Sphaerotilus microaerophilus: one gene and its partners. The main gene of each other region encodes a partner of the protein of the gene in region 3 in a complex. Links are inferred from orthologs where the notes say so. Each region holds a gene or a part of one and is shown on either strand. Other genes may lie near its edges. The genes, in order: tsaB, tsaE and tsaD.

What was found.
Region 1: the proteins of tsaD (region 3) and tsaB are in contact, whole or in part, in a solved structure (PDB 4WQ4), measured with the Escherichia coli proteins. The link is inferred for Sphaerotilus microaerophilus from one-to-one orthologs.
Region 2: the proteins of tsaD (region 3) and tsaE are in contact, whole or in part, in a crystal structure (PDB 6N9A), measured with the Thermotoga maritima proteins. The link is inferred for Sphaerotilus microaerophilus from one-to-one orthologs. Residues at the interface, in WP_004082750.1 of Thermotoga maritima: Cys10, Asp11, Arg49, His50, Leu82, Gly84, Gly135, Gly136, Glu154, Thr155, Leu156, Asp157, Asp158, Ser159, Glu162, Asp165, Lys166, Arg169, Leu170, Tyr175, Lys213, Thr214, Leu217, Tyr218, Gln221, Arg222, Asn324; in WP_004082108.1 of Thermotoga maritima: Leu37, Gly38, Lys46, Lys57, Val59, Lys60, Ser61, Thr63, Phe64, Thr65, Leu66, Met67, Val69, Pro71, Tyr82, Arg83, Leu84, Asp86, Asp88, Phe89, Asp93, Ile128, Asp130, Glu131, Arg134.

Annotation. Positions count from the first base shown.
Region 1 is NZ_AP025730.1:67,654-73,777, reverse strand. The notes cover bases 1,012-3,953. They hold tsaB (tRNA (adenosine(37)-N6)-threonylcarbamoyltransferase complex dimerization subunit type 1 TsaB), read right to left. Parts: upstream 2,882-3,953; coding sequence 2,141-2,881; downstream 1,012-2,140. Other genes in these bases: dacB (D-alanyl-D-alanine carboxypeptidase/D-alanyl-D-alanine endopeptidase), read left to right, coding at 3,129-3,953; rimI (ribosomal protein S18-alanine N-acetyltransferase), read right to left, coding at 1,635-2,144; NGK70_RS00330 (uracil-DNA glycosylase), read right to left, coding at 1,012-1,638. Also shown: NGK70_RS00335 (magnesium transporter CorA family protein), read left to right, coding at 1-663; more of NGK70_RS00330, read right to left, coding at 685-1,011; more of dacB, read left to right, coding at 3,954-4,580; NGK70_RS00310 (SemiSWEET transporter), read left to right, coding at 4,577-4,912; NGK70_RS00305 (SGNH/GDSL hydrolase family protein), read right to left, coding at 4,949-6,037. UniProt on the Escherichia coli protein: Required for the formation of a threonylcarbamoyl group on adenosine at position 37 (t(6)A37) in tRNAs that read codons beginning with adenine.
Region 2 is NZ_AP025730.1:4,869,134-4,875,240, reverse strand. The notes cover bases 1,169-4,093. They hold tsaE (tRNA (adenosine(37)-N6)-threonylcarbamoyltransferase complex ATPase subunit type 1 TsaE), read left to right. Parts: upstream 1,169-2,325; coding sequence 2,326-2,862; downstream 2,863-4,093. Other genes in these bases: NGK70_RS20845 (N-acetylmuramoyl-L-alanine amidase), read left to right, coding at 2,859-4,093; queG (tRNA epoxyqueuosine(34) reductase QueG), read right to left, coding at 1,169-2,322; NGK70_RS20860 (AEC family transporter), read left to right, coding at 1,169-1,172. Outside these bases: NGK70_RS20865 (tripartite tricarboxylate transporter substrate binding protein BugE), read right to left, coding at 1-167; more of NGK70_RS20860, read left to right, coding at 270-1,168; more of queG, read right to left, coding at 1,156-1,168; more of NGK70_RS20845, read left to right, coding at 4,094-4,553; NGK70_RS20840 (hypothetical protein), read left to right, coding at 4,593-6,107. UniProt on the Escherichia coli protein: Required for the formation of a threonylcarbamoyl group on adenosine at position 37 (t(6)A37) in tRNAs that read codons beginning with adenine.
Region 3 is NZ_AP025730.1:1,767,852-1,774,013, forward strand. Bases 2,178-5,157 are described here. They hold tsaD (tRNA (adenosine(37)-N6)-threonylcarbamoyltransferase complex transferase subunit TsaD), read left to right. Parts: upstream 2,178-3,117; coding sequence 3,118-4,197; downstream 4,198-5,157. Other genes in these bases: NGK70_RS07820 (TIGR04438 family Trp-rich protein), read left to right, coding at 2,178-2,229; lgt (prolipoprotein diacylglyceryl transferase), read left to right, coding at 2,291-3,121; NGK70_RS07835 (branched-chain amino acid ABC transporter substrate-binding protein), read left to right, coding at 4,231-5,157. Also shown: acs (acetate--CoA ligase), read left to right, coding at 1-78; NGK70_RS07810 (glycosyltransferase), read right to left, coding at 171-1,424; NGK70_RS07815 (c-type cytochrome), read right to left, coding at 1,512-1,820; more of NGK70_RS07820, read left to right, coding at 1,975-2,177; more of NGK70_RS07835, read left to right, coding at 5,158-5,508; NGK70_RS07840 (pyridoxal phosphate-dependent aminotransferase), read left to right, coding at 5,556-6,162.

The DNA of each region.
Region 1 (6,124 bases), 1.7 Mb from region 3 along the record:
TTCTTTGCCCAGCGCCTGCTGCAGACCTCGGCCAACGGCCGGATGCCCGCCAGCCCGGCCGACCTGATGCTGCGCATCGTCAACCACCTGGTGGACGGCTACCTGGAGCTGCGCCGGCTGCTCACCCGACAGCTCGGCACGCTGCAGCAGGATCTGCTCGGTCCGCGCAGCCGCCGGGTCGACTGGCAGGCGCTGCTGGAGTCGCGCAACCTGCTGCACCAGTTGGAAGACGTCTGCGAGGACCAGCACAGCGCGGTGCAGGAGTGGATGGATGCACTCGATGAGTGGCCGGCAGAGACCGAGCCACAGGCCGTGCGCGAGCGCGAGCTGCTGCGCCTGCGCTCACGCGACGTGCAGGAGCACATCGAGCGAGTCCTTACGCACGTGCGACGCCTGCAGGCCTCGGCCGAATCGGCGGTGCAGATGCACTTCTCGGCGTTGGGGCAGCGCACCAACGACATCATGCGCACGCTGACGGTGCTGACGGCGATCTTCCTGCCGCTGAACCTGATCACCGGCTTCTTCGGCATGAACTTCGACAGCCTGCCGCTCATCCACACCACCACCGGCGTGTGGTTCGCCATCGGCACGATGGCGGTGCTGGGCATCGGGCTGTCGGTGTTCTTCTGGCGCAAGCGCTACCTGGGGACGCGCCACGCCTGAGGTGGCTGTCGCTGGCCGGTGTCAGGCCTGCGGGGGCGTGTCGCGTTCGGCGTTGACGCGTGCCAGCACCTCGGCGGCCAGGCAGAGGTCTTCCCAGCTGCGGGCCTTGTCGAGCGGGTTGCGCAGCAGGTAGGCCGGGTGGTAGGTCACCACCACCGGCACGCCGTGGTAGCGGTGCACCTTGCCGCGCAGCCGGCCGATCGGCTCCTGGCTGGCCAGCAGTGACTGCACCGCGAAGCGTCCCATCGCCAGGATCAGGCGCGGCGCGACCAGCTCCACCTGGCGCTTCAGGAAGGGCTCGCACTGCGCCACCTCGGGTGGCTCCGGGTTGCGGTTGGCCGGCGGGCGGCACTTGAGCACGTTGGCGATGTAGACCTGCCGGGCTGGCTCGGCCTCCTGGCGGGTCAGTCCGACGGCGCGCAGCATGTTGTCCAGCAGCTGCCCGGCCTTGCCGACGAAGGGCTCGCCCTGGCGGTCTTCCTGCTCGCCGGGCGCCTCGCCGATCAGCATCCAGTGCGCCTGCTCGTTGCCGACGCCGAACACCGTCTGGCGCCGGCTTTCACACAGGACACAGGCGCGGCAACCGGCCACGGCCTCGCGCAGGGCCGGCCAGTCCATCGATGCGACGCCGCCGGGCCGCAGCGCGCGGGTGGGGGGCGTGGCGGGCACGGCGGCCGTGACGGTCGGTTCTGCCCGGCGGCTCGCAGCAGGGGCGGGTGAGGGGAGCGGTGCGGGAACTGGCGCAGGAACTGGCGCAGGAATTGGCTTAGGAACCGGCGCAGGAAGCGGTGCGGAGGGCGCTGCCGACACCGTCGTCTGAGCGGCCCCCGAGGGGTGTGGCTCGTCCGTGGTGGTGTTGTTGGTGTCGGCCTCTGAGGCTGTCCCTGTTTCTGCGGGGGGCTCGGGCGGCAGCCACAGGTGCACGTCCATGGCCTCCAGCATGGACAGGCGGCGTTCCGGCCAGCGGGTACTCATCGCGAGCGCCCCCAGGCGGGGGTGGGCGGCTCGACGGCACGGCGCAGCACCAGCGCATCCTCGCGCCGCCCGCCAGCATCGGGGTAGTAGCCCTTGCGCAGCCCGACCTGCTCGAAGCCGAAGCGTTCGTACAGCGCACGGGCGCGCCCATTGCTCGGCCGCACCTCCAGCCAGAGCCAGTGGGCGTCTTCGCGGCGGGCGTGTTCCTCCAGCGCACGCAGCAGCAGCAGGGCGTGGCCCTGGCCCTGGTGATCGGGCGCGACGGTGAGGTTGAGCAGGTGCAGCTCGTCCAGCCCGGCCATCACGATCTGGTAGCCCAGCAGTTCGCCGCTGGCGCTGATCAGGCTGCAGCACCAGTAGCCGGAGGCGATCGAATCGATGAAGTTGCCGCGGCTCCAGGGGAAGGGGTAGGCCTGTACCTCGATGGCCATCACCGCGTCGAGGTGGCTGACCTCCATGGGCTGCAGCCGTGGGGTCGGTGCTGGCAGCGGCGCGCGGGCGTTCATGGCGCCGTCGTGCTGGGTTGAGCGGCCGGCCGTGCGGCCAGGCGTTCGGCGGTCGTCTGGGCCACCTTGTCGCGCACGTACAGCGGCAGTGCCAGCGCCGGGTCCAGCGTTTCGCCGCGTTGCCAGGCCGCTTGGGCCAAGGCGGCCAGGGCGGCGCCGTCGGGCGCGGCATCGGCGATCTGGACGAGTGCGGCATCGACCGACCCCAGCGCCTCCTGCAGGGCGGGCAGGGCCAGCGCATTGCCCGCCACGGCGACAGGATGCCGGGCCACTGCGGCCGCCAGGCTGGCAGGGCTGTAGAGCGCGGCCGATTGCCGCAGTTGCCAGTGGCCGGGGCCGAGTCGCTGCCAGCAGGCGGCGTAGACCTCGCCCATGCGGGCATCGGTGGCCGCCCAGACCTGGTCGACGCCGCAGCGCTGGTGGGCGCTTTCGGCCACCGCGGCCAGGGTGTCGAGCGCCAGCAGCGGCCGGCCACTGCCCAGCGCCAGCCCCTGCGCGACGGCGCAGGCGGTGCGCAGGCCGGTGAAGGCGCCGGGGCCGCGGCCGAAGCCGATGGCATCGAGCTGCGCCAGGGTGCAGCCGGCCTCGGCGAGCAGGCCTTGCACGGCCGGCAACAGCGTGGCGGAGGCCTGGGCGCCGGCGGGCAGGGCGCGCACACGCAGCGCGCCGCCGCACAGCAGCGCGAGGTGCACCGTCTCGGTGGCGGCGTCGATGGCAAGCAGGCGCGGATCGGTCATGGGCAGGCGCGGGATCAGCCCGGCAGTGTAGCGGTGGCGGCCGTGGCCACGGGCTGTGGCACATCGCACGCGCCGTCTCCCGCACGCTTGGCGCCCTCCCCTGCGCAGAGGGCCGGCCTGCACACAGGGCAGGCCGGGCTGCGTATCATGCTGCAGTGCAGCGAAAATGGCGTCCAGGCTTGGCCTGCGTCCCGGCCATCCCCTCTGAGCTGCGCCTCCCCCTGCCTTGTCGTCGTTGTCGATCCTGATGTCCTGTGCCTCCAAGCTGCTGTTGCGGGCCATTCCGTTCGGCCTGGGCCGGTGGCTGCTTGCCCTGAGCCTGCTGGCCGGTTGGGCGGCTGCGCATGCCGTGGTGCCCGAGCCGGTGCGTGCCGCACTGGCCCGCGCGCAGATCGATGCCGACAGCCTGTCCCTGTGGGTCGCCCCGGTGGGTACCGACACGCCGCGCCTGGCCCACCAGGCCGAACGGCTGGCCCACCCCGCCTCGGTGATGAAGCTGGTCACCTCGGCCGTGGCGCTGCAGCGGCTTGGGCCGTCGTGGCAGTGGAACACGGGGGTCTACTTCGACGGCCCGGTGCAGCGCGGCGTGCTGGAGGGCTCGCTGATCCTGCAGGGGCGCGGCGACCCGCGCCTGGTGACCGAGCGGCTGTGGCTGCTGCTGCAGCGCGTGCGGCAACTGGGCGTGCAGGAGATCCGTGGCGACATCCTGCTGGACCGCAGCCACTTCGCCCTGCCGCCGGGCGACCCCGGCGCCTTCGATGGCGAGCCCTACCGGCCCTACAACGTGCTGCCCGACGCGCTGATGCTCAACCAGAAGAGCTTCACGCTGTCGTTTCGGCCGGATGCGGCGCGCGGCCTGGCCTGGGTGAGCGCCGAGCCGGTGCTCACAGGGGTCGAGCTGCCGGCCAGCGTACCGCTGGACCGCCACCCCTGCGGCGAGTGGCGCGCCGCTCTGGCGGCGGACTTCAGCCAGGCCCGGCGCCTGAAGCTGGGCGGCAGTTACCCCGCCGCCTGTGGCGAAAAGACTTGGCCGATCGCCTACCAGGACCCGGGCAGCTACGACGCGCGCCTGATCGATGCGGCCTGGCGCGGCGTCGGCGGCCGCCTGCGTGGCGCGGTGCGCGAGGGCCGGGTGCCCGCCGGGCTGGCGCCGGCCTTCGAGTTCGCCTCCCCGTCGCTGGCCGAGGCGCTGCGCGACATGAACAAGTTCAGCAACAACATGGTGGCCCAGCACACCCTGCTGGCGCTGAGCCCGGTGCTGCCGGCGCGCTTCGAGCCGGCCCGGGCCGCGGCGCTGGAGACCCTGCTGCAGGGCCCCGGTTGCGCACCTGGCGAGATCGTGCTGGACAACGGCTCCGGCCGCTCGCGCGAGGAGCGCATCACCGCGCATTGCCTGGCGCGGGTGATGCAATGGTCCTGGGCCCAGCCCTGGATGCCCGAGCTGCTGGCCTCGCTGCCGGTGGCCGGCGTGGACGGCACCGCACGCCGCGCCGTGGCCGCCAGCGGGCGGGCCCATTTCAAGACCGGCTCGCTCGCCAACGTGGCGGCGCTGGCCGGCTGGATCCACCTGCCCAGCGGGCGCCGCGTCGTCGTGGTCGCCTTCATCAACCATCCCCTGGCGGCGCAGCGCGAGGCGCGCGCCGCCCTCGATGCCGTCGTGCAATGGGTGCTCGACGACAAGGAACTCAACGCCCCATGAACGAGATCACTTCCACCGTGGCCCTTTCTGGCCTGGCCGACCCGCAGACCCTGTCCGCGCTGCGTGACGCGATCGGCATCATCGCTGCCTGCCTGACCACGCTGTCCTTCGTGCCGCAGGCCTGGCACACGCTGCGCACCCGCGACGTCAGCGGCATTTCGCTGACGATGTATAGCGTCTTCACCCTCGGCGTGGCGCTGTGGCTGGTCTACGGTGTGATCCTGGGCGCCTGGCCGGTGATCATCGCCAACCTGGTCACGCTGGCGCTGGCCGCCACGATCCTGACGATGAAGCTGAGGTTCGGGCAGGCGCCGGTGGCCATCCGCGGCTGAGCGCAGGCTACCGGCAGCGGGAGCCGACGCTGCGGGTCAGAACGGGTTGGTGCGTGCCCGCGAGATGGCCGACGAGCCCAGCTGGGCCTGCCAGGCCGCACCGGGGCGGCGGCCATCGGCCCAGAGGTAGGTCGTGTTGCTGGCGGCGGCGCCGCTGGCCAGGGTCAGGTTGCTGCAGCCGATGACGCGGCGCTCGTCGCTCTCGTTGGGGTAGATGGTGTTGAACGGCGCGCTGTAGATGCCCGCCAGGTCGCTGTCCGCGCTGCCGTCGAACTGGACCTTGGTGGTGACGCAGGCCGCGCTGGTCCAGTCGGTGAAGCCGTAGGTGCCCGGGTTCTTGGCCATGAACTGCAGCAACTCGTCCGCCGTGACCAGGCCGACGTAGCGCCCGTCATTGATGACGGTCAGGCGCAGGCGTTCGTTGAAGCGCGCACTCAGGTCGGTGAGCAGCTGCTGGCGGTCGATGTCGGTGTGGGCCGCCTTTTCCGCGATGGCGTAGGGCGACAGGCCCAGGTCCGGCATCGTGGCGTAGACGATCCGCCCACCTGCGCCATTGTTGGCCATGCGGTTGACCAGGTTGCCCAGCGTCGTCCCCGCATCGCTCGCCTGGGCGAGCGCCTGGTCGCGGCTGAGGCTGCCGAGGTCGTAGGCGCTGTACGCATCCAGCACATCGTGCATGCCTGCCATCACCGTGACCAGCGTGGTCGGGTTGAGCACATCGGTGGCGTTGAACGCGGCAAACTGCGCTGCCACTTGGCTGACCCGGGCGCCATAGGCCGCCTTCATCACCGCGTTGGCACTCCCGGCTGTTCCACCGCACTCGGCGAAGGTCAGGCCGAAGCTGGCGGCCACGGACTGCACCCACAGCGGGGAGCTGCCGCACACCAGGGCGCCGGTGGTGGTGTCGACGGCGTTGTGGCCGTACTTGCTGCCCAGGGGCTCGCTGGCCAAGCCAGCGCCGAGTGCGCTCAGCTCGTCACCGAAGACGACCATGCGGGTCGGCGCGAAGTTCTCGACGCGCGAGGTGCTGCCCCCGCAGGCGGCCAGGCCCAGGGTCGCGGCCACGGCCAGCGTGGCTCCCAGGGTGCGGGCGGCGCGGGTCAGGGCGGTGGTCTTCAGCTTCATCGGCAATCCAGTCTGCGGCCGGTCCGGTGATGGCCGGGCCGTTCGGGGGAGGGGCGGGAGCGGCACAGGGCCGGTGACAAGGGATGA
Region 2 (6,107 bases), 3.1 Mb from region 3 along the record:
ACGGTGCGCGCGACGATGTCGGTGGTGCCTCCAGGCGCGAAGGGCACGATCAGGCGCACCGGCTTGTTCGGGTAGCCCTGCGCCAGGGCGCTGCCTGGCAGGGCAGTCATTGCCGCGCCGAGCGCGGCCAGCGTGCTGGCGGCGGTCAACAGATCACGTCTTTGCATGGTTCGGTCTCCTGGATTGGGGCGGGGGTATGGCGCGCATCCTAGCCTGCGCACTCGGTGAGCGGGAGCGGGGGACCTCGGGTAGGCTCGCGGCCGATGTTGCTGACCCACGCCCTGCTGCTGCTGCCGGACTTCCTGCTGATCGTCTGCGGCTTCCTCGTCTGCCGTTTCACCGCGCTGGACCGCACGGTCTGGAACGCCACCGAGCGGCTGGTCTACTGGCTGCTGTTCCCGGTGCTGCTGTTCACCGCCATCGTGCGCACGCCGCTGGACCTGGGCGCGTCCCTCGGGCTGAGTCTGGCCGGCTGGGCGGTGGTGGGTGGCGGCTTCGTGCTGACGGTCGCGCTGCGTCACTGGCCCGGCGTGGATGCCCGGCTGCTGTCCAGCGGGGCGCAGGTGGCCTTCCGCTTCAACTCCTACGTGGCGCTGGCGCTCGCCGAGCGCATTGGCGGCTCGGCCGGGGTGGCCTGGATCGCGCTGCTGGTGGCGCTGTGCGTGCCGCTGTGCAACCTGGGCGCGGTGTGGTCACTGGCGCGCCACGGCGGGCAGAACACGCTGCGCGAGCTGGCGCACAACCCGCTGATCATCGCCACCGTGGCCGGCCTGCTGGCCAACCTGGCCGGGCTGCGCCTGCCGGCGACGGTGGACATGGTGCTGGGCCGCATCGGCGCGGCGGCGCTGCCGCTGGGCCTGATGGCGGTGGGCGCCGGGCTGGAGCTGGGCGGGCTGCAGAAGGCCCCGCGTCTGGCCGCGGCGCTGCTGTCGATCCGCCACGCGCTGCTGCCGGCGCTGGCGCTGGGGCTGGGTGCGCTGCTGGCGCTGCCCACCGGGCAGGCGCAGATCCTGCTGGCCTTCGCGGCGCTGCCCACGGCGTCGAGCTGCTACGTGCTGGCCGCGCGCATGGGCGGCGACGGGCCCTACGTGGCCGGGCTGGTCACCGCCTCGACCCTGCTGGGCATGCTCAGCGTGCCGGTGGCGCTGGCGGTGTTCAGCGCGCTGCACTAACGGGCGCGGCGGCGTCGCGCTGCGCCAGCGCCCAGGCGATGTGCTCGGCCAGCAGCGCCTGCGCGCCGGGCAGGCGCTGCTGCAGGGCGGTGGCGATGGCCGCATCGCCCGTCTCCCGCCAGGCGTTGCCCAGGGCCACGGCGAGGTTGCGCAGCCAGCGCGCATGGCCGATGCGGCGGATCGGCCCGCCCTCGGTGTGGCGCAGGAAGGCGGCCTCGTCCCAGGCCCAGAGTTCGAGCAGCGTGGCGTGGCCGAGCGGCGCACGCACGTCGAAGTCCGGCAACGCGCTGCGGCGGGCGAACTTGTTCCAGGGGCACACCAGCTGGCAGTCGTCGCAGCCGTAGATGCGGTTGCCCAGCGCGGCGCGCAGATCGAGGGGGATCGGCCCGTCGTGCTCGATGGTCAGGTAGCTGATGCAGCGCCGCGCGTCGAGCCGGTAGGGCGCCACGATCGCGCCGGTGGGGCAGGCGTCGATGCAGCGTGTGCAGGTGCCACAGTGGCCGCCCTGACTCGGTGCGGCCGCATCGTCGGTGGGCGGCAGCGGCAGGTCGATGTAGATCTCGCCGAGGAAGCTCATCGAGCCGCCCGTGCGGTCCAGCAGCAGGGTGTGCTTGCCGCGCCAGCCCAGCGTGCTGCGCGAGGCCAGCTCCACCTCCAGCACCGGGGCGGAGTCGCAGAACACGCGGTGTCCGTGCGGGCCGATCTCCGCCTGCAGTTGCTCGGCCAGGCGCTGCAGCCGCTGGCGCAGCACCTTGTGGTAGTCCCGGCCGCGGGCGTAGACCGACACCACCGCCGCGTGCGGATCGGCACTGCGCGCCAGTTCCTGCGCGCGCCAGTCCGGCGGCGGGCCCGCATCCCTGTGACGCGGCAGGTAGTCCATGCGTGCGGTGATCACCCGCACCGTGCCGGGTAGCAGCTCGGCCGGGCGGGCGCGCTTGAGCCCGTGGGCGGCCATGTAGGCCATGCTGCCGTGGAAGCCCGCCTCCAGCCAGCGCAGCAAGCCCGGCTCGGCATCGGCCAGGTTCACGTCGGCGATACCGATCTGGGAGAATCCCAGTGCTTCGGCCCATGTCCGCAACCGAGCCAGCAGGGCCTCCCCCCCCGCCGCGTCGAGCGGGGTGGTCTGTTCCTGCGAGCGGAGATCTGTCATCCGGTGATTCTAGAAACCCGCCTCCTGCATTGGCCCGACGAAGCGGCCTGCATCGCCTGCGCCCAGGCCCTGGCTGCCTGCCCGGCCGTGCGGCGCGCCTGCATCGAACTGGAAGGCACGCTGGGTGCCGGCAAGACCACCTTCGTGCGCCACCTGCTGCGCGCCCTGGGCGTGACCGGGCGCATCAAGAGCCCCAGCTACGCCATCGTCGAGCCCTACGAGCTGCCGCTGCCGCCCGGGCAGGAGGCGGATCCGGCGCCGCTGCCCCTGCTGCACTTCGACTTCTACCGATTCAGCGATCCGCAGGAGTGGGAGGACGCGGGCTTTCGCGAGCTCTTCGCCGCGCCGGGGCTCAAGCTGGTCGAGTGGCCCCGCCAGGCCGGCGGCCTGCTGCCCGAGCCCGACCTGCACTTGCTGATCGACCCGGCGGCCGACGAGAGCCGCCAGGTCACCCTGGCCGCCCGCAGCGAGCCGGGCCGCGTGCTGCTGCAGGCCGCCGCTGCGGCCCTGCCCGCGGATGACACCAGGACGCCGACATGAGCCGACGCCCCCTTCTCCCGACCTCGGACGTGCCCGCCGAGGCGCCTCGCCGCCGCTGGCTGCGCGAGGCCGGCGGCCTGACGCTGTTGCTGGCCGGTGCGGACCTGGCCCGCGGCGCCACCCTGGTGGCTGTGCGCGTGTGGCCGGCGGCCGACTACACCCGTGTGACGCTGGAGTCCGACGTCGCGCTGCAGGTCCGGCACTTCGCCGTGGCCGACCCGCCGCGGCTGGTGATCGACATCGACGGGCTGGAGCTGAATGCCGCGCTGCGCGAGCTGGTCGCCAAGGTGGGCAGCAACGACCCCAACATCGCCAGCGTGCGACTGGGTCAGGGACAGGGCCAAGGTCAAGGACAGGCCCAGGGGCAGGGCACCGGCACCGGCCAGTCGGCGACACCGCGCGTGCGCATGGTGCTGGACCTGAAGCGGCCGAGCACGCCGCAGGTCTTCGCGCTGGCGCCGATCGCGCCCTACCGGCACCGGCTGGTGTTCGACCTGCGCCCGGCGGTGGCGCCGGACCCGCTGATCGCCCTGGTCAAGGAGCGCGAGGTGGCGATCCAGGCTGCCGGCCCGGCCGCACAGCAGTGGCCCCGCTCCAGCCAGGAGGCCGCGCGCCAGGCGGCGGCGGACCTGAATGACGCGCTGGGCGACTTCATCGGCCAGCTCGACACCAGCGACGGCGAACCCGGCGAGGCCAACCGGCCGCGCCACCGCCGTGAGCTGAGCGGTGGGGGCGGTGGCGAGCATTCGGAGGCATCCCAGCGGCCGGCCACGTCAGCGGAGGCGCCAGCGGCATCGTCGCCGCCCGCCGCTCCGGGTGCGCTGCCATCATCGCCGCCGGTTGCCGCGCCCGCATCGTCGCGGCCGTCGGAGGCGCCTCCGGCGTCTGCGCCGGTGGCTCCGCCCCGCCCGCAACCCGCGGCGCAGGCCGAGGGTGAGCCGACCCGTGGGTCGAGCACGGCGCGCGCCAGTGTCAATCGGCTGCTGATCGTCGCGATCGACCCTGGTCACGGCGGTGAGGACCCCGGCGCCATCGGCCCCACCGGCCTGCGCGAGAAGGACGTGGTGCTGAAGGTCGGCCTGAAGCTGGCGGAGAAGATCAACGCCCGCCCCGGCATGCGCGCGGTGCTGACCCGCGACGCGGACTTCTTCGTGCCCCTGCAGGAGCGCGTGGCCAAGGCGCGGCGGGTGCAGGCGGACCTGTTCATGTCGATCCACGCGGATGCCTTCATCACCCCCGCGGCCCGTGGCGCCTCGGTGTTCGCGCTGTCGCCCTCCGGGGCCAGCAGCGCCGCGGCGCGCTGGATGGCCAAGCGCGAGAATGCCTCGGACGCCATCGGTGGCATCAACATCAAGGCGGCGGTGCGCGATGCGCAGATCCTGCGCACGCTGCTGGACATGAGCACCACCGCTCAGATCAAGGACAGCCTGCGTGTGGGCCGCGAGGTGCTGGGCCACATCGGGCGCGTCGGCAAGCTGCACAAGGCGCAGGTCGAGCAAGCCGGTTTCGCGGTGCTGAAGGCGCCGGACATCCCGTCCATCCTGGTCGAGACGGCCTTCATCTCCAACCCGGAAGAAGAAGACCGCCTGCGCAGCGAGCGCTACCAGGCGCAGCTGGTGCAGGCGCTGTATGCCGGCATCGTGCGCTACTTCGCGCGCAACCCACCGCTGGCGCGCAATCGCCTGGCCTGAGCCCCACCTGAACCACCCACCACACCTGGGAGATCCGCTTTGCCCCCCGCTGCCCGTGTTCTCCGCCGCAGCGCCGCGCTGCTCTCCTTGGGTCTGACGCTGGCGCTGCCCGCCACGGCCCAGTCGATCCAGCTGAAGCTCTCGGGCGAACTGCCCAGCGTGACGCCCTGCCCGGAGGGCCTGCCCGCGGACGCCGAGTGCCGGCGCGGGCGCGACCACCTCGGCGCCTGGATCTGGATGGCCCGTCCGACCGGGTGGAACGGCAAGCTCGTCGTGCATGCCCATGGTGGGCCGGAACTGGGCGACCCCTCGGCCGAGCGCACCGCCCGCGACCTGCAACGCTGGAGCGTCTGGCTGCGTGCCGGCTGGGGCTGGGTGGGATCGAGCTTCCGCCAGGGCGGGGTCGAGCTGCGCGCCGCGGCCGACGACACCGAGCGCGCCCGCCAGGCCTTTGTCGGCGAATACGGCGAGCCGGCCTTCACCCTGCTGCACGGGCAGAGCTGGGGCGCAGGCGTCGCCGCCTCGGTGGCCGAGCGCTTCACCACGCCGGACTTCCACCCCCGCCGCGCGATGAGTGGCCGCCCGCCCTACAGCGCCGTGCTGCTGAGTAGTGGCGTGCTCGGCGGCGGCACGCGCGCCTACGACGTGCGACTGGACCTGCGCGTGGTCTACCAGGCGCTGTGCAACAACCACCCCCGCCCGGATGAACCCGGCTACCCGCTGTGGATGGGCTACCCGCTGATCGCCGGCAAGGTGCAGCCGATGACGCGCGCCCAGCTGGCCGAGCGCGTGGACGAGTGCACCGGCCTGAGCCGCCCGGCGGCGCAGCGCAGTCCGGCGCAGCAGCGCGCGCTGGAGACGATCACCCGCATCACGACGATCCCCGAATCCGCCCTGCTCGGCCACCTGGCCTGGGCGACCTGGCACTTCCACGACATCGTCTGGCGCAAGCTCAAGGGCGCCAACCCTTTCGGCAACGAGGGCGTGGTCTACCGCGGCAGCGGCGATGCCCGCATCGACCAGGCGCTCAATGCCCGCGTCGACCGCTACCGGGCCGATCCGGCCGCGCTGGAGGCGCTGGCGGCGGACACCAACCCCGGCGGGCGCATCCACCGCCCGGTGCTGACCGTGCATGCGGTGCGCGACACCGTGGCCTTCGTGGAGCTGGAATCGCAATGGCGCCAGACGATGGAGGAGGCCGGCACCGCCGCCAACCTGCTGCAGGTCTACTCCGACCACGGCGAGCACAGCTACCTCAGCGACGCCACCTACCTGGCCGCCGCTGCGGCGCTGGAGGGCTGGGTCAAGAGCAACACCCGGCCCAGCGCTGCCGACGTGGCTGTAGCCTGCCGCGCGCTGGACACGCCGTGGCAGCCACGCACGGGCTGCCGCTTCCTGCCCGACTACCAGCCCAAGCGGCTGGATGAGCGCGTGCCGCCACGCCGGCGCGGCCAGTTGGCGGACCTGCCCGCGCCGGCTGCTGCACCCAGGCCCGCGGTGCCGTCGGCCGCGCCGAACGCCGACCCGCAGGAGCCGCGCCTGCCACCGGCGCCG
Region 3 (6,162 bases):
AAGGGCGAGTCGATCACCCAGGACACCAGCACGCTGGAGAACCCGGCGATCCTGGGCCAGCTCGGCCAGACCTACTGATCGTTCCCCCGGATCGGTCAAGGAGAGGCGCCCCGCGGGGCGCCTTTTTTCTGGCCCTCTCTTGCGTGGTGCGTGGTGCGTGGATGGGCCGATCAGCCGGCGGCCATGCCCTCGGCCAGCGCCACCTGCTGGGGCAGGCAGACCCTGGCCAGGTCGTAGCGAGCCAGCACGAGCTCCCGCGCCCGGCGGCCCAGCGCTGCCGTGCCGCGCGGCTGCGCCAGGGTGTCGCAGGCGGCATCGACCAGTGCGGCCGTGTCGAAGAAGTCGACCAGGACGCCGGTGTCGCCCGTCGTGATCACCTCGCGCACGGGGGCGGTGTCCGAGCCGACGATGGGCGCCTCGCAGGCCATCGCTTCCAGTAGCGACCAGCTCAGCACGAAGGGGTAGCTCAGGTAGACATGCGCGCGCGTGACCTGGAACAGCGCCATCAGCGAGGCATGGGGAATGCGGCCGACGAAATGCACCCGGGCGAGGTTGGCCTCGCCGATGGCCTCGCGCACCTCGTCCAGGTAGATCTGCTGGTAAGTTCCGTGGGCCGGGCGGGCGCCGTAGCTCACGTCGCTGCCGCCGACGATCACGACCTGGGCCTGCGGGCGCCGCTGCAGGATTCCGGGCAGCGCGCGCATGAAGCGGTGGTAACCGCGGCTGGGCTCCAGGTTGCGGTTGATGAAGCTCAGCACCTCGTCGGCCACCGTCAGGTCGAGCGTCAGGCCGGCCTGCGTGGTGGCCTGCGTAGTGGCTTGGAAACGCGCCTGGGGATTCGGGCTGGCGCGACGGGTGTCGATGCCGTCATGCAGCACGGTCAGCTTGGGCTGGAACAGCGCCGGCACGGTGCCGGCCTGCCAGTGCGTCGGGCTGATGCCGGCGTCCATCGTCACCAGGCCCTGCAGGAGGGCGCTGTTCTTCATCACCAGCCGGCAGCGCGCGGCCAGGTCCACGCCAGGGAACTCGGGGTCGAAGCCGACGTCCTGCCCCTCGGCCCCGTAGTACATCTCCACGAAGTGCAGTTGCCTTGCCTTCGGCCAGACCTCGCGCAGGAACAGTGCCTCGCCCCAGCCGGGGTGCACGCAGATCAGGTCGGGCGCGTAGCCGCGCTGCGCCAGTTGCGCGGCGGCGTGGGCGCAGGCCTCGCCACGCAGCACCTTGGTTTCCACGTCCACCACCCAGGGGTGGATGCCCGCGGTGTTGCCGCGCTTCACGCCATAGCGCCACACCTGGACACCGGGCAGGGCCTGGCGCTGCTCGGAGATGGCCAGCGCCCGGACCTCGTGGCCGCGCGCAGCCAGCGCCGGAGCGAGATGCACGTACTGAGCAGGGAAATTCTGGTGGACGAACAGGATCCTCATGGCGCGCTGGCAGCAGGGGGGCTCAAGTGAAAACGCCCCGCGAGGCGGGGCGTTGTGGGAGGGCGGCGGGCGGTTGGCCCGCGGCCATCACTTCTGGCTCAGCACCCAGGCGACCAGCTGCTTGGCTTCGGCTTCGGTCACATTGTTGGCGGGCATCGGCACATTGCCCCAGGCACCCACGCCACCCTTGACCACCTTGGCGGCCAGCGCGGCGGGAGCGGCCTTGTCGGCCTTGTACTTGGCGGCCACATCCTTGTAGGCCGGGCCGACCAGCTTCTTGTCAATGGCGTGGCAGGCCATGCAGTTCTTCTTCTGCGCCAGTTCCAGGCCGGCATCGGCAGCGAGGGCGGGGCCGGCGACGAAGGCGGCAGCGATCAGGGCGAACACGGACTTCATGGTTTCCTTTCAGGGTGTCGGCAAGGCCGTAGGGGGACGAAGCGAACGGATTGTAATGAGCCCTCCCGGTCGTCACTTGACACCAGTCTGACTCACGAGACTCAACGCGGCAGTATGCTCAACGGTTGTCATCCAAACCCGAACTGGAGGGGCCATGTACTTCGTGATGCTGGGATTGGCCCTGCTGCTGCTGCGCTGGCTGGGGATGGAGCCGATGGCCCAGTGGTCTGCCTGGTCGATGTTCCTGCCCTTCATCGCCGCTCTGGTGTGGTGGGCCTGGTCAGATGCAAGCGGGCGCACGCGCCGGCTACAGGAGGAGCGCTTCGAGCAGCGCAGGCGGGCCCGCCGCCAGCGTGCGGTGGCGGCGATGGGTGGGTTGCCCAAGGCGTCGGCGCGCAAGGGGCGCTGAGCGTCGCGCCGGGCTGGTCGGTCGCAGAGTGGGGGCAGGCGGGTCGATATGATCCCGCCCCATGCTCGTCCATCCGCAATTCGATCCCGTCGCGATCAACCTGGGGTTTTTCCAGATCCACTGGTACGGCCTGACCTACCTGGCCGCTTTCGGCCTGTTCTACCTGCTGGCGACGCGCCGCATCCGCCATGCGCCCTACGCGGCCGGTGGCTGGACCGCCCGCGAGGTGGAGGACCTGCTCTTCTTCGGTGTGCTGGGCGTGATCCTGGGGGGGCGCATCGGCTACGTGCTGTTCTACAAACCTGGCTACTACCTGGCCAACCCGCTGGAGATCTTCGCGGTGTGGAAGGGGGGCATGGCCTTCCACGGCGGCCTGCTGGGCGTGCTGGTGGCGATGGTGGTGTTTGCGCGGCTGCGCGGTCGGCGCTTCTTCGAGGTGACCGATCTGGTGGCTCCCTGCGTGCCCACCGGGCTGGCCTGCGGCCGGCTGGGCAATTTCATCAATGGCGAGCTCTGGGGGCGGGCGGCTGATGCGTCGCTGCCCTGGGCGATGGTGTTCCCGCAGTCCGGCAGCGAGCTGCCGCGGCACCCGTCGCAGCTCTACCAGTTCGCGCTGGAGGGGCTGGCGCTGTTTGTGCTGCTCTGGTTCTATGGGCGCAGCCGCGGCGCGCACACGTCGGCCGCGGGTGGCGTCGTCTGGGGGCGGGTGTCTGGCGCCTTCCTGGTCGGTTACGGCAGCTTCCGCTTCATCGCCGAGTACTTCCGCGAGCCGGACAGTTTCCTGGGCCTGCTGGCCCTGAACCTCAGCATGGGCCAGTGGCTGTGCGTGCCGATGATCGTCGCCGGGGCGCTGATCTGGTGGTGGGCCGGCCGCAGCGCGGTGGCGCGATGAGCGGTGTCGTGTCTGGCCCGGCGCCGCTGCGCGTGCTGGGCATCGAATCCTCCTGCGACGAAACCGGCGTGGCGTTGGTGGAACTGCCCGAGGGCAGTGCGGGCGTGGCGCCGCCGCGCCTGCTCGCCCATGCGCTGCACAGCCAGATCGACATGCACCAGGCCTATGGCGGCGTGGTGCCGGAACTGGCGTCGCGTGACCACATCCGCCGCGTGGTGCCGCTGGCGCGCGAGGTGCTGAGCCAGTCGGGCCTTGGGCTCGATGCCATCGATGTGGTGGCCTACACCCGCGGCCCTGGCTTGGCGGGGGCGCTGCTGGTCGGCACGGGCGTGGCCTGCGCGCTCGGGCTGGCGCTGCAGCGCCCGGTGCTGGGCGTGCATCACCTGGAGGGGCACCTGCTGTCGCCCTTTCTGTCGGCCGATCCGCCGGAGTTCCCCTTCATTGCGTTGCTGGTCTCGGGTGGGCACACGCAGCTGATGCGCGTCGAAGGAGTGGGGCGCTACGAGCAGCTGGGCGAGACCATCGACGACGCGGCGGGCGAGGCCTTCGACAAGACCGCCAAGATGCTCGGCCTGGGCTACCCGGGTGGGCCGGCGCTGGCGCGGCTGGCCGAGCAGGGGCGGGCGGATGCCTTTGCGCTGCCGCGCCCGCTGCTGCGCGCCGGCAACCTGGACTTCTCCTTTGCCGGGCTGAAGACGGCGGTGCGCACCCAGCTGCTCAAGCTGGAGGCGGCGCAGGCGCTGACCGAAGCCGCCCGGGCCGATCTGGCTGCGTCCACGCAGGCCGCCATCGTTGAGGTGCTGGTGGCCAAGTCGCTTGCCGCGCTGAAGGGCAGCGGTCTGCGGCGCCTCGTGGTGGCCGGCGGCGTGGGGGCCAACCGGTCGCTGCGTCAGCAACTCGATGCCGCCTGCCAGCGGCGTGGTGTGCGCGTGCACTACCCGGAGCTGCACCTGTGCACCGACAATGGCGCCATGATCGCGTTGGCCGCGGCCATGCGCCTGCAGGCGGGGCTGGCGCAGCCCAGCGAGGCCTACGCGTTCGACGTGCAGCCGCGCTGGGAGCTGACGCAGCGGTGACGTCGGCATCTTGATCTCATCCTCTTTCTCGACATGAAGCCATCTTTTCTCGGCTGCTGTGTGGCGGCTGCTGTGCTGTCTTCGCTGACCTTCTCGGCGGGGGCCGCGACGTTGGTGCCAATCCGCCTCGGCCTGATCGAGGGCCTGTCCGGCCCCTTCGGCAACGCTGGCGAGGCGGTGGCGCGCAACCTGCAATGGGCAGTCGAGCGCGTCAACGCCCGCGGCGGCGTGAAGCTGCCCGACGGCGCGCATCCGCTGGAGTTGGTCCGGCTGGACAGCAAGGGCAACGCCGAAGAGGCGCTGTCGGTGCTGAAGTCGGCGCTGGACCAGGACGTGGCCTTCGTCGCCCAGGGCAACAGCTCGGCGGTCGCCGCCGCGCTGATCGACGCGCTCAACAAGCACAACCAGCGCGAGCCGGCCCGGCAGGCACTCTTCCTGAACTACTCGGCGGTCGAGCCCTCGCTGACCAACGAGAAGTGCAGCCCCTGGCATTTCCGCTTCGACGCGCATGCCGACATGCGCCTGGGCGCGCTGATGGACGTGATGGCGCAGGACAGTGCGCTCAAGCGCGTCTACCTGATCGGCCAGGACTACAGCTTCGGCCAGTACGTGGTGCGCCGCGCCCAGGAGCTGATCGGCCAGCGCCGCCCCGATGTCAGCGTGGTCGGCCAGGAAATGCACCCGATCGGCCGGGTCAAGGACTTCCTGCCCTACGCCACCAAGATCAAGGCCAGCGGCGCCCAGGCGGTGGTCACCGGCAACTGGGGCAACGACCTGACGCTGCTGGTCAAGGCGGCGCGCGAGGTGGGCTTCGAGGGCAAGTTCTACACCTTCTACGGCAATGCGCTGGGCGTGCCGGGCACGCTGGGCGAGGCGGGCGTCGACCGCGTGGTGGCGCTGGCCGAGTGGCATCCGAACGTGGGTGGCAAGGCCTCCGATGAGCTGGTGCAGCGCTTCCGCCAGCGCTTCCCCAAGCCCGAGGACGACTACCTCCACGTGCGCATGCAGGTGATGGTCGAGATGCTGGCGCAGGCCATCGAACGGGCGAAGAGTGCCGAGGCCGGCGCGGTGGCCCGGGCCCTGTCGGGCGCGCGCTACGACGGCCGGACACTCGGCGGCCTGGGCCAGGGCGTGATGCGCGCGGGCGACCACCAGTTCATCCAGCCGCTGTACGTCAGTGTGATGCGCAAGGCCGGCAGCGAGGGCGTGCGCTTCGACGTCGAGGGCAGCGGCTACGGTTTCCGCACCCTGCGCTACCTGAGTGCGGCGCAGACCGAGCTGCCGCACAGCTGCAAGATGCCGGCATACTGACCGGCTGACCAACCACCGACGGGGTGCGTGCTGTGCGGGATGCGGATGTGCGCCATGTGATTGCCGACCTGGATGCCTCGCGCATCCGCGAAGTGGCCAACGCCGGCCTGGGGCGCAGCGACGTGCTGGCCTTCTGGTTCGGCGAGAGCGACGAGCCGACGCCGGCGCCGGTCTGCCAGGCGGCGATCCGCTCGATCGAGGCGGGCGAGGTCTTCTACGCCCACAACCTTGGCCTGCCCGAGTTGCGCGAGGCGCAGGCGGCCTACATTTCGAGCCTGCACCCGGCGGTGAGTGCCGAGCGGGTGGCGATCACGTCCTCGGGCGTCAGCGCGTTGATGCTGGCGCAGCAACTGCTGGTGGACGCAGGCGACGAGGTGGTTGCGGTGGTGCCGGTCTGGCCCAACCTGACCGCCCAGCCGGCCATCCTGGGTGCGCGGGTGAAGCGCGTCAGTCTGCATCCCCACGAAGGGGCCTGGCAGCTCGACCTGGACGAGCTGCTGGCGGCCATCACGCCCGCCACGCGGGTGCTGATTGTCAACTCGCCGAACAACCCGACCGGCTGGACGCTCACGCACGCCGAGATCGGCCAGATCCTGGCGCACTGCCGGCGCACCGGCACCTGGATCGTCTCCGACGAGGTCTACGAGCGGCTGT